Regions from separate parts of the Pseudomonas sp. NPDC089392 genome, predicted to be linked through region 1. Evidence: predicted binding sites of a transcription regulator. Region 1 holds the regulator's gene; each other region holds the start of a gene.
What was found. The regulator FliA, encoded in region 1, starts transcription of late flagellar genes. The targets are predictions, from matches to a motif close to CTAAAGTTTNNNNNNNNNNNGCCGNTAA.

Region 1 (5,800 bases):
AGGATGTGGTCGCCTTCCTGTTCCGCCGACAGCACCACGCGGCCGGTGCGGGCCTTGCCAGCGGCGTCACGCTCATCTGGCATCTCGATACCATGGTCGACAGCGTTGCGCACCAGGTGCACCAGCGGGTCGGCCAGGGCTTCGACCAGGTTCTTGTCGAGGTCAGTCTCTTCGCCGACCAGTTCCAGGTTGATCTCTTTCTTCAGCTGGCGGGCCAGGTCACGGACCAGGCGCGGGAAGCGGCCGAAGACTTTCTTGATCGGCTGCATGCGGGTTTTCATCACCGCGGTCTGCAGGTCGGCGGTGACCACGTCGAGGTTGGACACGGCCTTGGACATAGCCTCGTCGCCGCTGTTCAGGCCCAGGCGCACCAGGCGGTTACGCACCAGCACCAGTTCGCCGACCATGTTCATGATCTCGTCCAGACGCGCGGTATCGACACGCACGGTGGTTTCCGCTTCGCTGACCGCGTGTTTGTCGGCAGCCGGGGCCGGCGTGCGCGGGACCGCAGCAGGTTTGCTGACAGGCGCTGGCGCGGCAGCTGGCTTGGCCACCGGCTGGCTTTCAGCCTTGGCGGCAGCCGGTGCTTGCACCTTGGCCGCAGGCGGGGCTTCGACGGCGGCAACGTCGCCACCGAACTTGCCCTTGCCGTGCAACTGGTCCAGCAGGGCCTCGAATTCGTGCTCGCTGATTTCGTCGCTGGCGGCGCTGGCCGCTACGGCGGTGTCAGCCGCAACTGGCTCCGGTGCCTTGAAGGCTGGCAAGGCGTCTGCCTGGAAGGTGCCCTTGCCATGCAGCTGGTCGAGCAACGATTCGAATTCGGCGTCGGTAATTTCGTCGCTGACCACTTCGGCGCTGACGGTGGCTGATGGCGCGACAACTTCGGCACTGAACTGGCCTTTGCCGTGCAACTGGTCGAGCAGCGACTCGAACTCGGCGTCGGTGATTTCATCACCTGCACCGGTCACGGTTTCGCCCTGCATCTGCTCGTCGGCCGCGGCTTGTGCCTTGACCGCATCCAGCGAATCGAGCAACTGCTCGAATTCGCTGTCAGTAATGTCCTGATGCTGTTCTTCGGCCGGGGCCTGGGCCGCAACCGGCACCTCGGCAACCGGCTCCGCTGCTGCAGCAACTTCGGCCTCAGCACCGCCAGGTTCGGCCAGGCGCGACAAAGCCGCCAGCAATTCTGGGGTGGCCGGGGTCACTTCACCACGCTCGCGCACCTGGCCAAACATGTTGTTGACCGTGTCCAGTGCTTCGAGCACCACATCCATCAATTCCGCGTCGACCCGGCGCTCACCTTTGCGCAGGACGTCGAATACGTTTTCGGCGATATGGCAGCACTCCACCAGCTCGTTCAGCTGAAGGAAGCCGGCGCCCCCTTTTACAGTGTGGAAACCGCGAAAGATCGCATTGAGCAGGTCAGCATCATCGGGCCGGCTTTCCAGCTCGACCAGTTGCTCGGACAGTTGCTCAAGAATTTCGCCGGCTTCTACCAGGAAATCCTGAAGGATTTCTTCATCGGCGCCGAAGCTCATCAAACGTGCTCCTTAAAAACCCAGGCTGGACAGCAGATCATCGACATCGTCCTGACCGGACACAACGTCTTCACGCTTATCGGCATGAATCTGCGGACCTTCACCCCGAGTCGGATGTTTTTCTCGATCTTTTTCTGCGCGCAGTTGATCGTGGTCATGTTGTATGCCGGCGAAACGGTCGACCTGGCTGGCCATCAGCACCAGCTTGAGCAGGTTGCTTTCCACTTCGGTCACCAACGCGGTGACGCGCTTGATCACCTGGCCAGTCAGGTCCTGATAGTCCTGGGCCAGCAGAATGTCGTTAAGGTGGCCGGCAACCTTGCGATTACCTGCGGCGCTGTGCGTCAGGAAACTGTCGACGCGCTTGACCAGGTCACGAAACTCCGGCGCCGCCACTTCGCGGCGCATGAAGCGCTGCCAGTCGGTGCTCAGGGCCTTGGCTTCGCTGGCCAGGTCATTGAGCACCGGGGTGCTTTCTTCGACCAGGTCCATGGTGCGGTTGGCCGCGCCCTCGGTCAGCTTGACCACATACGACAGGCGTTCGGTGGCGTCGGTAATCTGCGACACCTCCTCGGCCTGCGGCATGGTCGGGTCGATCTGGAAGCTGACAATGGCACTGTGCAGCTCGCGGGTGAGCTTGCCGACTTCCTGGTACAGGCCGCGGTCACGGGTCTGGTTCAGCTCGTGAATCAGCTGCACCGCCTCGCCGAAACGGCCCCGCTCCAGGCTCTCGACCAACTCCTGGGCATGCTTCTTCAGGGTCGATTCGAACTCGCCCAAAGACGTTTGTGATGAATCCATGGCGCGCCCCCTGACGTGACTCAGCCGTTGACGCGTTCGAAGATCTTCTCGATCTTTTCTTTGAGCACCTGGGCGGTGAACGGCTTGACCACGTAACCATTGACGCCGGCCTGGGCCGCCTCAATGATCTGGTCGCGTTTGGCTTCGGCAGTCACCATCAGTACCGGCATGGTTTTCAGTTTTTCGCTGGCACGCACCTTACGCAGCAGGTCGATGCCGGACATGCCCGGCATGTTCCAGTCGGTCACCAGGAAGTCGTAGTGGCCGTTCTCCAGCATCGGCAGCGCCGTGGTGCCGTCGTCGGCTTCGTCCGTGTTAGTGAAGCCCAGGTCACGCAACAGGTTCTTGATGATCCGCCGCATCGTCGAAAAGTCGTCAACGATGAGGATTTTCATGTTCTTGTCCAATTAGACCTCCAAGCAGTCTCAAACGCGCTCGCCCTGGCGAGCACGCACTCATTCAATTCGGTACAACGTGAAACGGCTATGTGCTACGGGCCGGGCTCAGCGTGCCCGCCATTCCCCCAGGCGGCTGCGCAGGCGCGCGGCACACTGGCTGTGCAACTGGCTGACCCGCGACTCGCTGACCCCAAGCACCTCACCGATTTCCTTGAGGTTCAGCTCTTCGTCGTAGTACAGCGCCAGCACCAGGCGTTCACGCTCCGGCAGGTTGGCAATGGCCTCGGTCAGGGCAACCTGGAAGCGCTCGTCTTCCAGGCCACGTGCAGGCTCGACCTGGCCACTGGCGCCATCCTCATGCAGCCCTTCATGTTCGCCGTCCTGCAACAGGTCGTCGAAACTGAACAGGCGGCTGCCCAAGGTATCGTTCAAGATCCCGTAGTAATCATCGAGACTCAATTGGAGTTCGGCAGCAACTTCATGATCTTTAGCGTCACGGCCGGTTCTGGCTTCAACTGCACGCATGGCGTCACTGACCATGCGGGTGTTGCGGTGCACCGAACGCGGCGCCCAGTCGCCCTTGCGCACTTCATCGAGCATGGCCCCGCGAATGCGGATGCCGGCGTAGGTTTCAAAGCTGGCGCCCTTGCTGGCGTCGTATTTGTTGGCCACTTCAAGCAGCCCGATCATGCCCGCCTGGATCAGGTCTTCGACCTGAACGTTGGCCGGCAGCCGTGCCAGCAGGTGGTAGGCAATGCGCTTGACCAGCGGCGCATAGCGCTCAATCAGCTCGTACTGGGCGTCTTTCGCCGCCCGGCTGTACATCTTGAAGCCGCTGGCATTCATAGCACGGGACCCGCGCTGGTGGGTTGCACCAGGCGCTCGACAAAGAACTCCAGGTGGCCGCGCGGGTTGGCCGGCAGCGGCCAGCTGTCGACCTTCTGGGCAATCGCCTTGAAGGCCAGCGCGCACTTGGAACGCGGGAAGGCTTCGTACACAGCCCGCTGTTTCTGCACCGCCTTGCGCACGCACTCGTCGTACGGCACGGCGCCCACGTACTGCAGGGCAACGTCAAGGAAGCGGTCGGTGACCTTGGTCAGCTTGGCGAACAGGTTGCGCCCTTCCTGCGGGCTCTGCGCCATGTTGGCCAGCACGCGGAAGCGGTTCATGCCGTAGTCGCGGTTGAGCAGCTTGATCAGGGCGTAGGCATCGGTGATCGAGGTGGGTTCGTCGCACACCACCAGCAGCACTTCCTGGGCGGCGCGAACGAAGCTGACTACCGAGTCACCGATACCCGCAGCGGTGTCGATCACCAGTACGTCGAGGTTGTCGCCAATGTCGCTGAACGCCTGGATCAGCCCGGCATGCTGCGCCGGGGCCAGGTGCACCATGCTCTGGGTGCCCGAGGCTGCCGGCACGATGCGCACGCCGCCGGGCCCCTGCAGCATCACGTCACGCAGCTCGCAGCGCCCTTCGATGACATCGGCCAGGGTTCGTTTGGGGGTGAGGCCCAGCAACACGTCGACATTGGCCAGGCCCAGGTCGGCGTCAAGCAGCATGACCCTGCGGCCAAGCTCGGCCAGCGCCAGGGACAGGTTCACTGAAACGTTAGTCTTGCCGACGCCACCTTTGCCACCGGTTACGGCGATCACCTGTACGGGATGCATGCTACCCATGTCTGTTCTTTACCTTGTCTCGCTGGGACTCAGGCCACACGTAGGGCAATTCTGCGTACCCCTTGGCATAGCTACCTTGCATACGCTTCATCATCAACCCGCTCGCCGTGGGTTGTGATAGAGATCAGCGAACATGTCGGCCATGGCCTCTTCGCTGGGCTCGTCCTGCTGCTGCACATTCACCGCGCGCGTCACCAGCTGGTGCCCCCGTGGCAAGTGCAGGTCGTCAGGAATGCGCGGCCCATCGGTCAGGTAGGCCACTGGCAGTTCATGACTGATGGCAAGGCTCAGCACATCGCCAAGGCTTGCCGTTTCATCGAGTTTGGTCAGGATGCACCCGGCCAGGCCACAGCGCTTGTAGCTGTGATAGGCGGCGGTCAGCACCTGCTTCTGGCTGGTGGTGGCCAACACCAGGTAGTTCTTCGCGGCAATGCCACGCCCGGCCAGGGTTTCCAGCTGCATGCGCAGGGCCGGGTCGCTGGCCTGCAGGCCGGCGGTATCGATCAGCACCACGCGCTTGCGCAGCAGTGGCTCCAGCGCCGCCGCCAACGACTGGCCTGGGTCGACGTAGGTTACTGGTACATTGAGGATGCGCCCCAGCGTCTTGAGCTGCTCCTGGGCGCCAATACGGAAGCTGTCCATGCTCACCAGCGCCAGGTTCTGCGCGCCGTACTTGAGCACATAGCGGGCGGCCAGCTTGGCCAGCGTCGTGGTCTTGCCCATGCCGGCAGGGCCGACCATGGCGATCACCCCGCCCTCTTCGATCGGCTCGACCTCAGGGATTTCGATCATCCGCGCCAGGTGCGCCAGCAACATGCGCCAGGCTTGGCGTGGTTCTTCGATCTCACAGGTCAGGTCCAGCAGCTCGCGGGCAATCGGCCCGGACAGGCCGATGCGCTGCAGGCGGCGCCAGAGGTTGGCCTGCTGCGGCTTGCTGCCCTGCAGCTGGGTCCAGGCCAGCGAGCCAAGCTGCACTTCCAGCAGCTCGCGCAGGCCCGACAGCTCGGAACGCATGGCGTCGAACAGGCGCGGGTCGACCGGCGCCGGCGCAACTGCGGCAGTGGCCTCGGGGGCATCGACGTGCGGTTCGATCAGCGGCTCGGCGGCGGTCAGCGACTGCCCGGCAAACAATTGGCGGTTGTTGTCGCTGCTGTCCTGGCGGTGGTCCAGTTCGGCCTGGGCGGTGGCGATGCGCGTGTGGGTCTTGCGCAGCTCTTCTTCCAGCTCGGCGTTGGGCACACGCGGGGCCAGGGCGGACAGCTTGTAGTCCAGCGCAGCCGTCAGTTCGACACCACCGGCAATGCGGCGGTTGCCAATGATCGCGGCATCGGCGCCCAGCTCATCACGGACCAGTTTCATGGCCTGACGCATATCGGCGGCGAAAAAT
Region 2 (5,800 bases), on a different contig from region 1:
AGAAGTCGAAGAACACCGTCTCCCCTTCCCCCTGAATACGGATATCAAAGCGATACGCCGTCTTCCCATCCACTTCGCAACGCTTGGCAATCAGGGTCTCACGACGCTGCGGCTGCTCGATCAGGTTGAGTACCGGGCACTTGGCGTTGGCCTGGGCCTCATCATCGAAATACAACCGCGTGTGCAGGTGAATGTTGATGCCCCGGGCAAACAGGCTGATGTTGATGTGCGGCGCCATCGGCACGCCAGCAGCGTTGTTCACCACACCCGGCTTGACCGTGTGCAGGGTCCACTCACCAGCATCGAATGTTGTCGCAGTACGGCCAAAGCTGTTGAAGGCGTTTTCCAGGTTGTAGGCATCCTGGTACTCGCCATTGGCGTCGGCTTGCCACACTTCCAGGAACGAGTCACGCACCAGGTGGCCATTACCGTCGTATACCTGGCCGATCAACAGGATGTGCTCACCCGGCGCGTCTGGCTTGGCCAGGCGATTCCAGATTTCCTGGTCACGGGTCGGGTTGCCGGCCGCTTCCAGGGCCAGGCCGATGTGCACGTAAGGGCCGGCAGTCTGCGAAGGGGTTTCCGGCAGCAGTTCGATTGGCATGGCGGGGTCCTCAGCAGTTTTCGAAGTGGGTCTTGCGCTGGCCGCGCAGCACGATGTCGAAGCGGTAGGCCAGGCAGTCCATCGGGTTGGCGTTGCTCATGTCGAGCTTGGCGATCAACTGCTGCACGGCTTCAGGGTTGGCGATCGACTTGACGATCGGGCACATCGGGATCAGCGGGTCACCCTCGAAGTACAGCTGGGTGATCAGCTTGGTTGCGATCGACGGGCCGCTGATGGCGAAGTGGATGTGCGCCGGGCGCCAATCGTTCGGGCCGTTGCGCCATGGGTACGGGCCCGGCTTGATGGTGCGGAAGCTGTAGTAGCCGTCGCGGTCGGTCAGGCAGCGGCCCACGCCACCGAAGTTCGGGTCCAGCGGTGCCAGGTAGCGGTCGTTCTTGTGGCGATAGCGGCCGCCGGCGTTGGCCTGCCACATTTCCACCAGGGTGTTGGGCACAGGCTTGCCGTACTGGTCGACGACGCGGCCGGCAACAATGATGCGCTCGCCGATTGGCAGGCCACCGTTGTTGAAGTTCAGCAGCAGGTCATGGTCGTGGGCGCCAAAGCCCAGGTGGGAAAAGTCGGGGCCAGTGGTTTCGCTGATCGACTGCGGAATGCTGACCAGTGCCTGGCGCGGCGAGCGGGCAATGGACGTCTTGTAGTCAGGCGTAAGGGCTTTCGGGTGCCAGTTGCGATCACGGATCACGAAGCGGCTGTTGTCCTGAGCGGGCATGCCGGTTTCCTCTCTTGGAATTATGGAGATGCGCAGGGGGGCTTCTTTAAAGCCCATTCGCGGGCAAGCCCGCTCCTACATACAGTTTCAGGCAGGTCGCGCGCGATGAATATTGAAATCGAGCACTTCACCAATAACCAAATGGTTATGGATTAACACCTTGGCCTGACACCTGCCGCTTTCGTGAACTAATCTTTGTCTTCTTGTTTCACGCTCCGGAGAGCATTCATGGAATGGCGAAAAGGCCGGCGCAGCGACAACGTGGTCGATGCCCGAGGCGAAGGTGGCGGTGGCGGCGGCATGCGTTTCGGCGGCGGCAAGGGGCTGGGGCTCGGGGCGATTCTGCTGATTGTCGGCATCGGCTGGCTTACCGGGCAGGACCCGTTGCAGATTCTTGGCCAGCTCACCGGCCAGATGGAACAGCAGCAACAGCAAACGGCCCCCAGCGGTGCAGGCGGCAAGGCGCCGCCGGCCAATGACCAACAGGCCGAATTCGTCGCCTCGATCCTGGGTGACACCGAAGACACCTGGAAGGCCCTGTTCGCCGAAGCCGGCAAGCAGTACCGCGACCCGAAACTGGTGCTATTCAGCGGCCAGGTCAATTCGGCCTGCGGCTTTGCCTCGGCGGCGGTGGGCCCGTTCTACTGCCCGGCGGACCAGCGGGTCTACCTGGACATGTCGTTCTTCCGCGAAATGGAAACCCGCTTCGCCGCCGCCGGCGACTTTGCCCAGGCCTATGTGATCGCCCACGAAATCGGCCACCACGTGCAGACCCTGCTAGGTGTTTCGGCCAAGGTCGATGCAGCCCGCCGCAACGGCCAGCGCATGGAGGGCGACAATGGCCTGCTGGTGCGCCAGGAACTGCAGGCCGACTGCCTGGCCGGGGTATGGGCCTACCAGGCGCAGAAGCGCCTGAACTGGCTGGAGCCGGGTGACGTCGAGGAAGCGCTGAACGCAGCCAATGCCATTGGCGATGACCGCTTGCAGCAGCAAGGCCGCGGGCGCGTGGTGCCGGACTCGTTCACCCATGGCACCTCGGCGCAGCGGGTGCGCTGGTTCAAAACCGGGTTTGCCGAGGGTGAAGTAAACCGCTGCGATACCTTCAGTGCGCGCAACCTCTGACACTTCGCCCAACAGGCTGGCGCGGTCAGTGTAGGAGCGGCCTTGTGTCGCGAAAGGGCCGCAAAGCGGCCCCAGCAATAGTTGCATCAGCGCTGAAATCCTGGGGCCGCTTCGCGGCCCTTTCGCGACACAAGGCCGCTCCTACAAAAAAACCGCATATACGTCTTTTGCTGAAAAAGCGTTTCAGCTTCCCCCATCATTGCCGATAACCCCTGCACGAGTCAGCGGGCATCCAGAACAACAACGCCTGGCGATCGAAGATCAAGAGAGCGAAAACAACTTCTGGAGAGCGTGCATGAACAGCTGGTTCGCCAACATCAGCGTCAACCTCAAACTCGGCCTGGGCTTCGGCCTGGTGCTGATCCTTACCGGCCTGCTGGCCCTGACCGGCTGGACCAGCCTGGGCAGCCTGATCGACCGCAGCAACTGGATGGGCGATATCGGCCAGCTGAACAAAGACCTTACCGACCTGCGTATTGCGCGCCTGCAGTACATGATCGCCAATGGCGACGATACCGCAGCAGCCAATACCCAGGCCAAGCTGGACGCTTTCGGCAAGCAGCAGGCCTACCTGGCCAGCACCTTCAAGAGCCCGGACAACGTCAAGCTGCTGGGTGAGCTGGGCGAGACCATCAGCGCCTACAAGCTGTCGCTGAACAAGATGCGCCAGGGCTACGACGCCAGCCGCACCGCGCGCGCTGCCATGGACAGCTCGGCCACCCGTGCCGACCAGGCCATGGACGCCCTCAGCCAGGAAGTGATGGCGCGCCCCGAAGCCGACAGCGTGCGCCTGGCCCAGTACCAGCTGATCAGCAAGGCCCGCCAGCAACTGCTGCAAGTGCGCATCGACGTGCGCGGCTACATTGCCGACAACAGCGCCGCCAACGAGCAGGCCGCCCTGCGCCAGCTGGACGCGGCCTTGGCCGAAATCGACAACCTCAAACGCCAGCTGCCCGCCGAAGACGCACGCCTGCAACAGTTCGAAGGTTCGGTACTGGCCTACCGTGAGGCCGTGCGCCAGTTCCGCGACGCGGTCGCCAACATCACCACTTCACGCGCCGAAATGACCGTGCAAGGTGCCGACATCGTCAAGCGCAGCGATGCGCTGTACCAGATCCAGCTGGAACGTCGCGACATCGAAAGCACCCAAGCCCGCAGCCTGCAGGCCATCGCCACGTTGTTGGCACTACTGGTCGGCGTGCTGGCGGCAGTGCTGATCACCCGGCAGATCACCCGCCCGCTGCACGACACCCTGGTAGCGGTGGAAAAGATCGCCAGCGGCGACCTCACCCAGCACCTGCGTGTTACCCGCCGCGACGAGCTGGGCGTGCTGCAGCAAGGCATCGCGCGCATGGGCACTACCCTGCGCGAGCTGATCAGCGGCATCCGCGATGGCGTTACCCAGATCGCCAGCGCCGCCGAAGAGCTGTCGGCAGTCACCGAACAGACCAGCGCCGGTGCCAACAGCCAGAAGGTCGAGACTGACCAGGTGGCCACCGCCATGCACGAGATGGCCGCAACCGTTCAGGAAGTGGCACGCAATGCCGAGCAGGCCTCGCATGCCGCCACCGGTGCCGATGACGAAGCCCGCGCCGGCGACCGCGTGGTGGGCGAGGCGATTGGCCAGATCGAGCGCCTGGCCGAGGAGATGCACCGTTCCACCGAGGCCATGAACCTGCTGCAGCAGGAAAGCCAGAAGATCGGCAGCGTGATGGACGTGATCAAGTCGGTGGCCGAACAGACCAACCTGCTGGCCCTTAACGCAGCGATCGAAGCCGCGCGTGCCGGTGAGGCCGGGCGGGGCTTTGCCGTGGTCGCCGACGAAGTGCGCGGCCTGGCCCAGCGCACGCAGAAGTCCACCGAAGAAATCGAAGAGCTGATCGCCAGCCTGCAGCACGGTACCCAGCAGGTGGCGAGCGCCATGCAGGGCAGCCGTACCCTGACCGACAGCAGTGTCGAGCTGGCGCGCAAGGCCGGGGCATCGTTGGAGAGCATTACCAGCACGGTGTCGGGCATCCAGTCGATGAACCAGCAGATTGCCGCTGCGGCGGAGCAGCAGAGTGCGGTAGCTGAGGAGATCAGCCGCAGCATCCTGAATGTGCGCGATGTGTCGGAGCAGACGGCTGCGGCCAGTGACGAGACGGCGGCGTCCAGCGTGGAGCTGGCGCGGCTGGGGGGGCAGCTGCAGACGCTGGTCAGCCAGTTCCGCGTCTGACCTGAAGCCCCTGGGGCCGCTTTGCGGCCCTATCGCGACGCAAGGCCGCTCCTACAGGAGATCGCGGTCACCTGTAGGAGCGGCCTTGTGTCGCGATCGGAGGGCAAAGCCCTCCCCTACGCCAACGCAGACCTGCCGCGGTCTCAGCAGGCGTACATCGCCAGCTTGCGCTGGATGAAATCGAGGAAGCACTGGATGCGCAGTGCCAACTGGGTGTTGCGGTAGTACACGGCGTGGATCGGCTGGCGGTAGCCATTGTTGGCCTCGCTCAGCAGTACCTGCAGGCGCCCGGCGCGGATGTCCTCGTGGGTCATGAAGTGCGACAGGCTGACGATGCCCTCGCCGGCCAGCGCCAGCTGGCGCAGGGTCTCGCCGCTGGAGGCGATCAATGCCGGGCGGATGCTCCAGCGGTCGCCCTGGGCATGGCGCAGCGGCCAATGGTTGAGCGACTCGGGCTGGCTGAAGCCGAGCAGGCAGTGACTGTTCAGATCCTCGACCCGTTGCGGCGTGCCGTGCTGCTCCAGGTAAGCCGGGCTGGCCAGCACTTGCACCGGGCTGCATCCCAGGTTGCGGGCGTGCAGGCTGGAGTCGGCCAGCTCACCGATGCGAATGGCCACGTCGGTGCTCTGCTCCAGCAGGTCGATGATCAGGTCGTCGGTGTTCAGCTCCAGCTCGATGCCTGGGTACTGGCGGCGGAACTCGCCGATCCACGGCAGGATGGCATGCAGCATGAACGGCGCAGCGGCGTTGATGCGCAGGCGCCCGGTGGGGGTCTGGCGGTTCATCGACAGGCGCTCTTCCATCTCGTCCATCTGTTCCAGGATCAGCCGCGAGCGCTCAAGGAAGAACCGGCCCTCTTCAGTCAGGTCCATGCGCCGGGTGGTGCGGTTGACCAGCGTTGTGCCCAGCTTGCCCTCCAGGCGCGACAGGGTGCGGCTGACGGCTGATGGGGTCTGGCCCATCTGCTCGGCGGCGGCGGAGATCGAGCCGCAATCGATGACGGCGACGAATACCTGGAGTTCTTCGGATCGGGTTTTCACATCTGGGCCTGTGGTGGTCTCTGCAGAGATTAGATAGCCGCTTGTCGATGCCAAGTCCAGTGGTGCCTGTACGGGCCTCTTCGCGGGTA
Region 3 (5,800 bases), on a different contig from region 1:
GCGACCTGATCGACTCACCGGGTATCCGCGAGTTCGGCCTTGGTCATGTCAGCCGTGATGATGTGGAAGATGGCTTCATCGAGTTCCGCGACCTGTTCGGCACTTGCCGCTTCCGCGACTGCAAGCATGATCGCGAGCCTGGCTGCGCGCTGCTCAAGGCACTGGACGAGGGGCGTATCAAGCCACAGCGCATGAGCAGCTACCGCTCGATCATCGCCAGCCTGGCAGAAGACAGCTACTGATCGGGCTGTAGGAATTTTTACCGAGCCGCGTAGGACGGCTCTGGTTTTGCCGTCATCTATTGCCCACACCTCTACTTTCCCTGATGGTCATGGCTTCTATCAGGGAGGGTAACCGCCATGCCGGTTCTTATCAGCTACCGCCACGAAGCGCGGCTCGACGCCTTCATCCTCAACGAGCGCCTGCTGCTTGAGGGCATCCCCACCCAGGTGGTGCAGTTCGACTGCGACGGGCAGACCCATGACGACTTGTATGGCAGTTTTTGCCAGCAGATGAGCGATGCCACCCACTGGATCGGGGTGTTGCCTGCCGATACCCGCGAGGACTGGTGGACCGCCTGGCTGCTGGGCGCGGCTGCCATGGCCTGTCGACGGGTGAGCTTCTATCGCAAGGGATCAGGCAAGGTGCCGGAAGGCCTGAGCAAATGGCCGGCCATGCGCGAACGTGCGCATATCGACCTGTTTGTGCGGGCTTATCATGACGAACGCACATTTGCGCGGGCCATGACGCTGCCGCCGGGGCGTGGATCAAGCACAGACAGGGACAATGCAGACTTCTTTCATGCCGATCTCAAGGCCAAGATCAGGCGGGGGTTCTGAGGGAAACGCGGTCAATGTAGGAGCGGCCTTGTGTCGCGATCGGCCGCAAAGCGGCCCCAGGTTTTCAGCTACGCAGCACAGATTGCCGGGGCCGCCTTGCGGCCCGATCGCGACACAAGGCCGCTCCTACAGGGGCCCGCGCACGGGCTTACTGGTCCTTGGACTCATCCATCTTCAACGTACCATCCTCGAAGATGTTCAGCTTCTGGCGCAGCTCACGCGGCTGCATAGGTGCCTGGTCGGCCCCGGCAGCCGGTGCCGCAGCCCCCGGCGCAGCACCACTGGCCGGCGGTGCAGCTGACTCGGTGGCCGGTGCTTCTGGCGCACCCTGCTCACCCTCGATGTTGCGCTGGGCTTTCTTGGTCAGCACGATGATGTCGATGCGACGGTTGACCGGGTTGAAGGGGTCCTTGCGGTCGAACAACGACGACGAGGCATAACCCACCACCCGCGCCACCTGCCCGTCCGGGTAACCACCTGCCACCAGCGCACGCCGCGCGGCATTGGCACGGTTGGCCGACAGCTCCCAGTTGCCGAACTCGCCGCTACCGGCGTACGGCTTGGCATCGGTGTGGCCGCTGATGCTGATCTTGTTCGGCACCGCCTTGATGGTGTCCGCCATGGCCAGCAGGATGTCTTCGAAGTAGGGCTGCAGGCGCGCGCTGCCAATGTCGAACATCGGCCGGTTCTCGGCATCCATGATCTGGATACGCAGGCCGTCCTGGGTGATCTCGAACAGGATCTGGTCCTTGAACTTCTGCAGTTGCGGGTTCTCTTCCACCTTGTTCTGCAGTTCCTGCAGCAGCAACTCCAGGCGCTCGCGCTCGACCTGCTCGGCCATGGTCTCGACCTGGTCCTTGTTCAGCTGAGTGGGGGATGGCTGCGTCGGCTCGCTCTTCACTTCCGGATTGATGGTTTTTTCCGGCGCCATCTCAGGTGAACCACCCAAGTCGATCACATAAGGCGTGCCACTCTCGGAGAAACCGATCGGGTCCTGGAAGTAACCGGCAATGGCAATCTTTTGCTCAGGCGTGGCCGTGGACAACAGCCAAAGCACCAGGAAGAACGCCATCATCGCCGTGGCGAAGTCGGCAAAGGCGATTTTCCAGGCGCCACCATGGTGGCCGCCGCCATAGCGCTTGATGCGCTTGACGATGATGGGCTGATTGTTCTCCATGGCTCAGCGACCGCGAACCGCTTGTTCCAGTTCGGCGAAGCTTGGGCGGTGCTTGGGGTACAGCACCTTGCGCCCGAACTCGACCGCCAGCGAAGGTGGCATGCCCGACGCCGAGGCCACCAGCGAAGCCTTGATAGACTCGTACAGGTTCAGCTCTTCCTTGGCGTCGTGCTCCAGGCACTTGGCCAACGGGCCGAAGAAGCCGTAGGCCGCCAGGATACCGAAGAAGGTACCCACCAGCGCCGCACCCACGTGCATGCCGATGGCCGCCTGGTCGCCATCGCCCAGCGAGGCCATGGTCACCACGATACCCAGTACCGCCGCGACAATACCAAAGCCGGGCATGCCGTCAGCGATGCCCGTCACCGCATGGGACGGGTGCTCCAGCTCTTCCTTCATGCTCAGCAGCTCCATGTCGAACAGGCCCTCCAGCTCGTGGGGAGCCATGTTGCCGGTGGACATGATGCGCAGGTAGTCGCAAACGAAGGCCGTCATGCGCTCATCGGCCAGCACCGTCGGGTACTTGGCGAAGATCGGGCTGGCGGCAGCGTCCTCGATGTCGGCCTCGATGGCCATCATGCCTTCGCGACGGCTCTTGTTGAGGATCTCGTACACCAGCCCCAGCACCTCCAGGTAGAAGGCATGGCTGAAGCGCGAGCCGAACATCTTCATCGACTTCTTGATGACGTGCATGGTCATGTGGCCTGGGTTGGCCTGCAGGAATGCACCAAAGGCCGCACCGCCGATGATCAGTACTTCGAACGGCTGGATCAGCGCCGCGATCTTGCCGTGGGAGAGCACGTATCCGCCGAGCACGCTCGCGAATACGACGATGATGCCGATAATTTTAGCCATAGGTTCAAAGCACTTGCTGTCGTGGTCGGGGTAAGGGACGGGAGCTTTAAAACTCTTCTTCTACTTATCGGCAGATCTGCGCCAGACTATAGCCACTCAATGCGAAAAGCCAGTTCGGACTGATGTCAAAATGCCAATTGAAACCAAGGTGCCCGCTCAGGCTCCACGTACGCTAGAGGCCTGGGTAAAGCTGCTGGAGAGTGTTCGAATCCCCGTGCCGAAGCATAGCTACGACCGGGTCATGGCCGCCATCCACGATAGCCGCCGCTCGCTGCGCGATATCGCCGAACTGATGCAAGACAGCCCGGCTTTGGTGCTTTCGGTGATGCGCGAAGCCAATCACCCCACCAATGCCAGCCAGGCCGAACCCGCCGAAAGCCTGGAAGTCGCCCTCAACCGCCTGGGCCTGGAGCGCACCGAGCAGTTGCTCAAGCGCCTGCCCTCCGTGCCCCTTGAAGAAATCCCGCCGGTACTGTGCCAGTTCCAGCTGATCAGCCAGCATGCCTCGCAGCAAGCCAGTGGCCTGTTCGCCAGCCGCCTGGCGCGTTTGTGGCAGGAAATTCACTGGGGCAGCCTGCTGTTCCTGTCGCCACTCTGGCCGCTGGCGCTGGCCTACCCCAAGCTGCTCGACACCTGGGAGCTGCGGGTTATCCACAAGGGTGAAGATGCCACCCTCATAGAAGAAGAGCTGTTTGGCGTGCGCATCATGGCGCTGTGCCAGACCATGGCCGAGTACTGGCGCCTGCCGCAATGGGTGACCCAGGGCTACCGCCTGCTGCTGGAAGAGCGCGAACAACTGGCCCAGGTGCTCAACATTGCCCGCGACCCGGACCTGCTTAGCCAGCAACACCGGCTTGACGACGAGCCAGGCCTGCGCCGCTGGTTCAACCAGCCGGCCAATACCGTACTGCTGGCCAACAACCTGGCCCTGGCGGCCCAGGTGGGCTGGGACAACCCGCACCTGCTGCGCTGGCAGCTGTTGACCGCCCTGTACTTGCAGACATCCCTGGAAGATGTGCAGCAGCAAGTGCACCAGCAGGCCGCAGCCAGCGCCCGCCGCCACGCCCGGCATGCCCTGTTCCACCCGGCCGAAGCGCTTATCTGGCCATGGCACCAGCGCCGTCCGCACCCGGACATGCTGGCGCCACCACCGCCCAGCAGCGACGAACTGGCACGCTGGCGCAAGCTGTGCCAGGACCTGCTGGCCCAACCCAGCCCCTTCACCAACACCGTGCACCTGGCCACCCAGGCCCGCGAAGCCCTGTTGGCCTGCGGCATGCAGCGCATCATGCTGCTGAGCCTGGACAAAGCCAGCGACTACTTGCGGGTGCAGCAGGTCGCCGGCCTGCCCAAAGAGTCCGCTGCCTTGGCCCTGCAGGTATCGCAAAACAAGCTGCTGCAGAAACTGCTGTCGCAAGCCGGCCAATTGCGTATCACCCCAGAAAACCATTCACAGTTCCAGGCCCTGCTACCCAGCCCTCTGCGCGTACTGTTCCGCAGCGAGCACGTACTGCTGCGTTCGCTGGCGGTTAACGACCAGGTGCTGATGCTGATGGTGGCCGACCAGGGCTGCCGACCGTTGGCCGATATCAGCGTGCAAGCGTTCGGCAAGACTGCGCAATGCATCGAGCGGGCGCTGTCGGTGTTTGCCACCCGCAAGGCCTGAGCCTTGCGCTACAATCGCCCCTCTTTCCACACTGGAGACCGTGGATGACTGACTTTTCCGGCCTGCCCCTGGTGATCGAAGCCGCCGAGCTGCTGCCGCGTCTGGATTCGCCACAGCTGATCCTGGTCGACCTGAGCAGCGCCAACCGCTATGTCAGCGGTCATATCCCCGGCGCACGCTTTGTCGAAGGCAAGCGTACCCAGCTTGGCCAGCCACCCGCGCCCGGCCTGTTGCCAGCCCTAGGCGAGCTGGAAAAACTGTTCAGCGAACTCGGCCACCGCGACGATGCCGTGTACGTGGTGTATGACGATGAAGGCGGCGGCTGGGCCGGGCGCTTCATCTGGCTGCTCGATGTGATCGGCCACAAGCGCTACCACTACCTCAATGGCGGGATCCAGGCCTGGCCGGCAGACAAGCTCTCCACCGAAGTGCCCGCCAATGGCAGCGCCCCGGTGCACCTGACCATCGACAGCGCACCCACCGCCACCCGCGAGTACCTGCAAAGCCGCCTGGGCGCCGATGACCTGGTCATCTGGGACGCCCGCGGCCCGCAGGAATTCAACGGCGAGAAAGTGCTGGCAGCCAAGGGCGGTCACATCCCCGGCGCAGTCAACTTCGAGTGGACTGCCGGCATGGACCTCAATGACCACCTGCGCATCCGCCAGGATATCGCCGAAGTCCTGCAGAACCTGGGGATCACCCCTGACAAGGAAGTGATCACCCACTGCCAGACCCATCGTCGCTCCGGTTTCACTTATCTGGTGGCCAAGGCCCTCGGCTACCCACGCGTCAAGGCCTATGCCGGCTCGTGGAGCGAATGGGGCAACCACCCGGACACGCCTGTAGAAGTCTAAGGAACCTGCATGAAATCCCGTTTGTTCATCATCAGCCAGTACCTGCTGCCGCACCACCTGCTGTCGCGGATGGCCGGCTGCATTGCCGAGTGCCGCGCGCGCTGGTTCAAGAACGCCTTCACCGCCTGGTTCGCCAAGCGCTACCAGGTCAACATGAGCGAAGCCCTGGTCGAAGACCTGAGCGCCTACGAGCACTTCAATGCCTTCTTCACCCGCGCCCTGAAGCCCGGTGCCCGCCCGCTGGACGAAACCCCAGGCGCCATCCTGTGCCCGGCCGACGGTGCCGTCAGCCAGCTCGGCCCGATCGAGCACGGCCGCATCTTCCAGGCCAAGGGCCATGGTTTCAGCGCGCAGGAACTGCTGGGCGGGGACCCGGCCATGGCCGCACCGTTCATGGGCGGCGAATTCG

Region 2: the regulator FliA is predicted to act here: its motif matches at 2,638-2,665, upstream of ACIP1G_RS18645 (methyl-accepting chemotaxis protein).
Region 3: the regulator FliA is predicted to act here: its motif matches at 2,936-2,963, upstream of motA (flagellar motor stator protein MotA).

Annotation. Positions count from the first base shown of each region.
Region 1 is NZ_JBIVIF010000058.1:8,199-13,998, reverse strand. It holds gene ACIP1G_RS29250 (chemotaxis protein CheA) at 1-1,538, opposite strand, end outside; gene ACIP1G_RS29245 (protein phosphatase CheZ) at 1,551-2,339, opposite strand; gene ACIP1G_RS29240 (chemotaxis response regulator CheY) at 2,360-2,734, opposite strand; gene fliA (RNA polymerase sigma factor FliA) at 2,843-3,583, opposite strand; gene fleN (flagellar synthesis regulator FleN) at 3,580-4,413, opposite strand; gene flhF (flagellar biosynthesis protein FlhF) at 4,507-5,800, opposite strand, start outside.
Region 2 is NZ_JBIVIF010000022.1:25,594-31,393, reverse strand. It holds gene pcaG (protocatechuate 3,4-dioxygenase subunit alpha) at 1-604, opposite strand, end outside; gene pcaH (protocatechuate 3,4-dioxygenase subunit beta) at 615-1,334, opposite strand; gene ACIP1G_RS18650 (neutral zinc metallopeptidase) at 1,563-2,456, shown strand; gene ACIP1G_RS18645 (methyl-accepting chemotaxis protein) at 2,752-4,671, shown strand; gene ACIP1G_RS18640 (LysR family transcriptional regulator) at 4,815-5,711, opposite strand.
Region 3 is NZ_JBIVIF010000054.1:29,103-34,902, forward strand. It holds gene rsgA (small ribosomal subunit biogenesis GTPase RsgA) at 1-242, shown strand, start outside; gene ACIP1G_RS28635 (molecular chaperone Tir) at 360-839, shown strand; gene motB (flagellar motor protein MotB) at 988-2,016, opposite strand; gene motA (flagellar motor stator protein MotA) at 2,020-2,871, opposite strand; gene ACIP1G_RS28650 (HDOD domain-containing protein) at 3,002-4,537, shown strand; gene ACIP1G_RS28655 (rhodanese-like domain-containing protein) at 4,582-5,391, shown strand; gene asd (archaetidylserine decarboxylase) at 5,401-5,800, shown strand, end outside.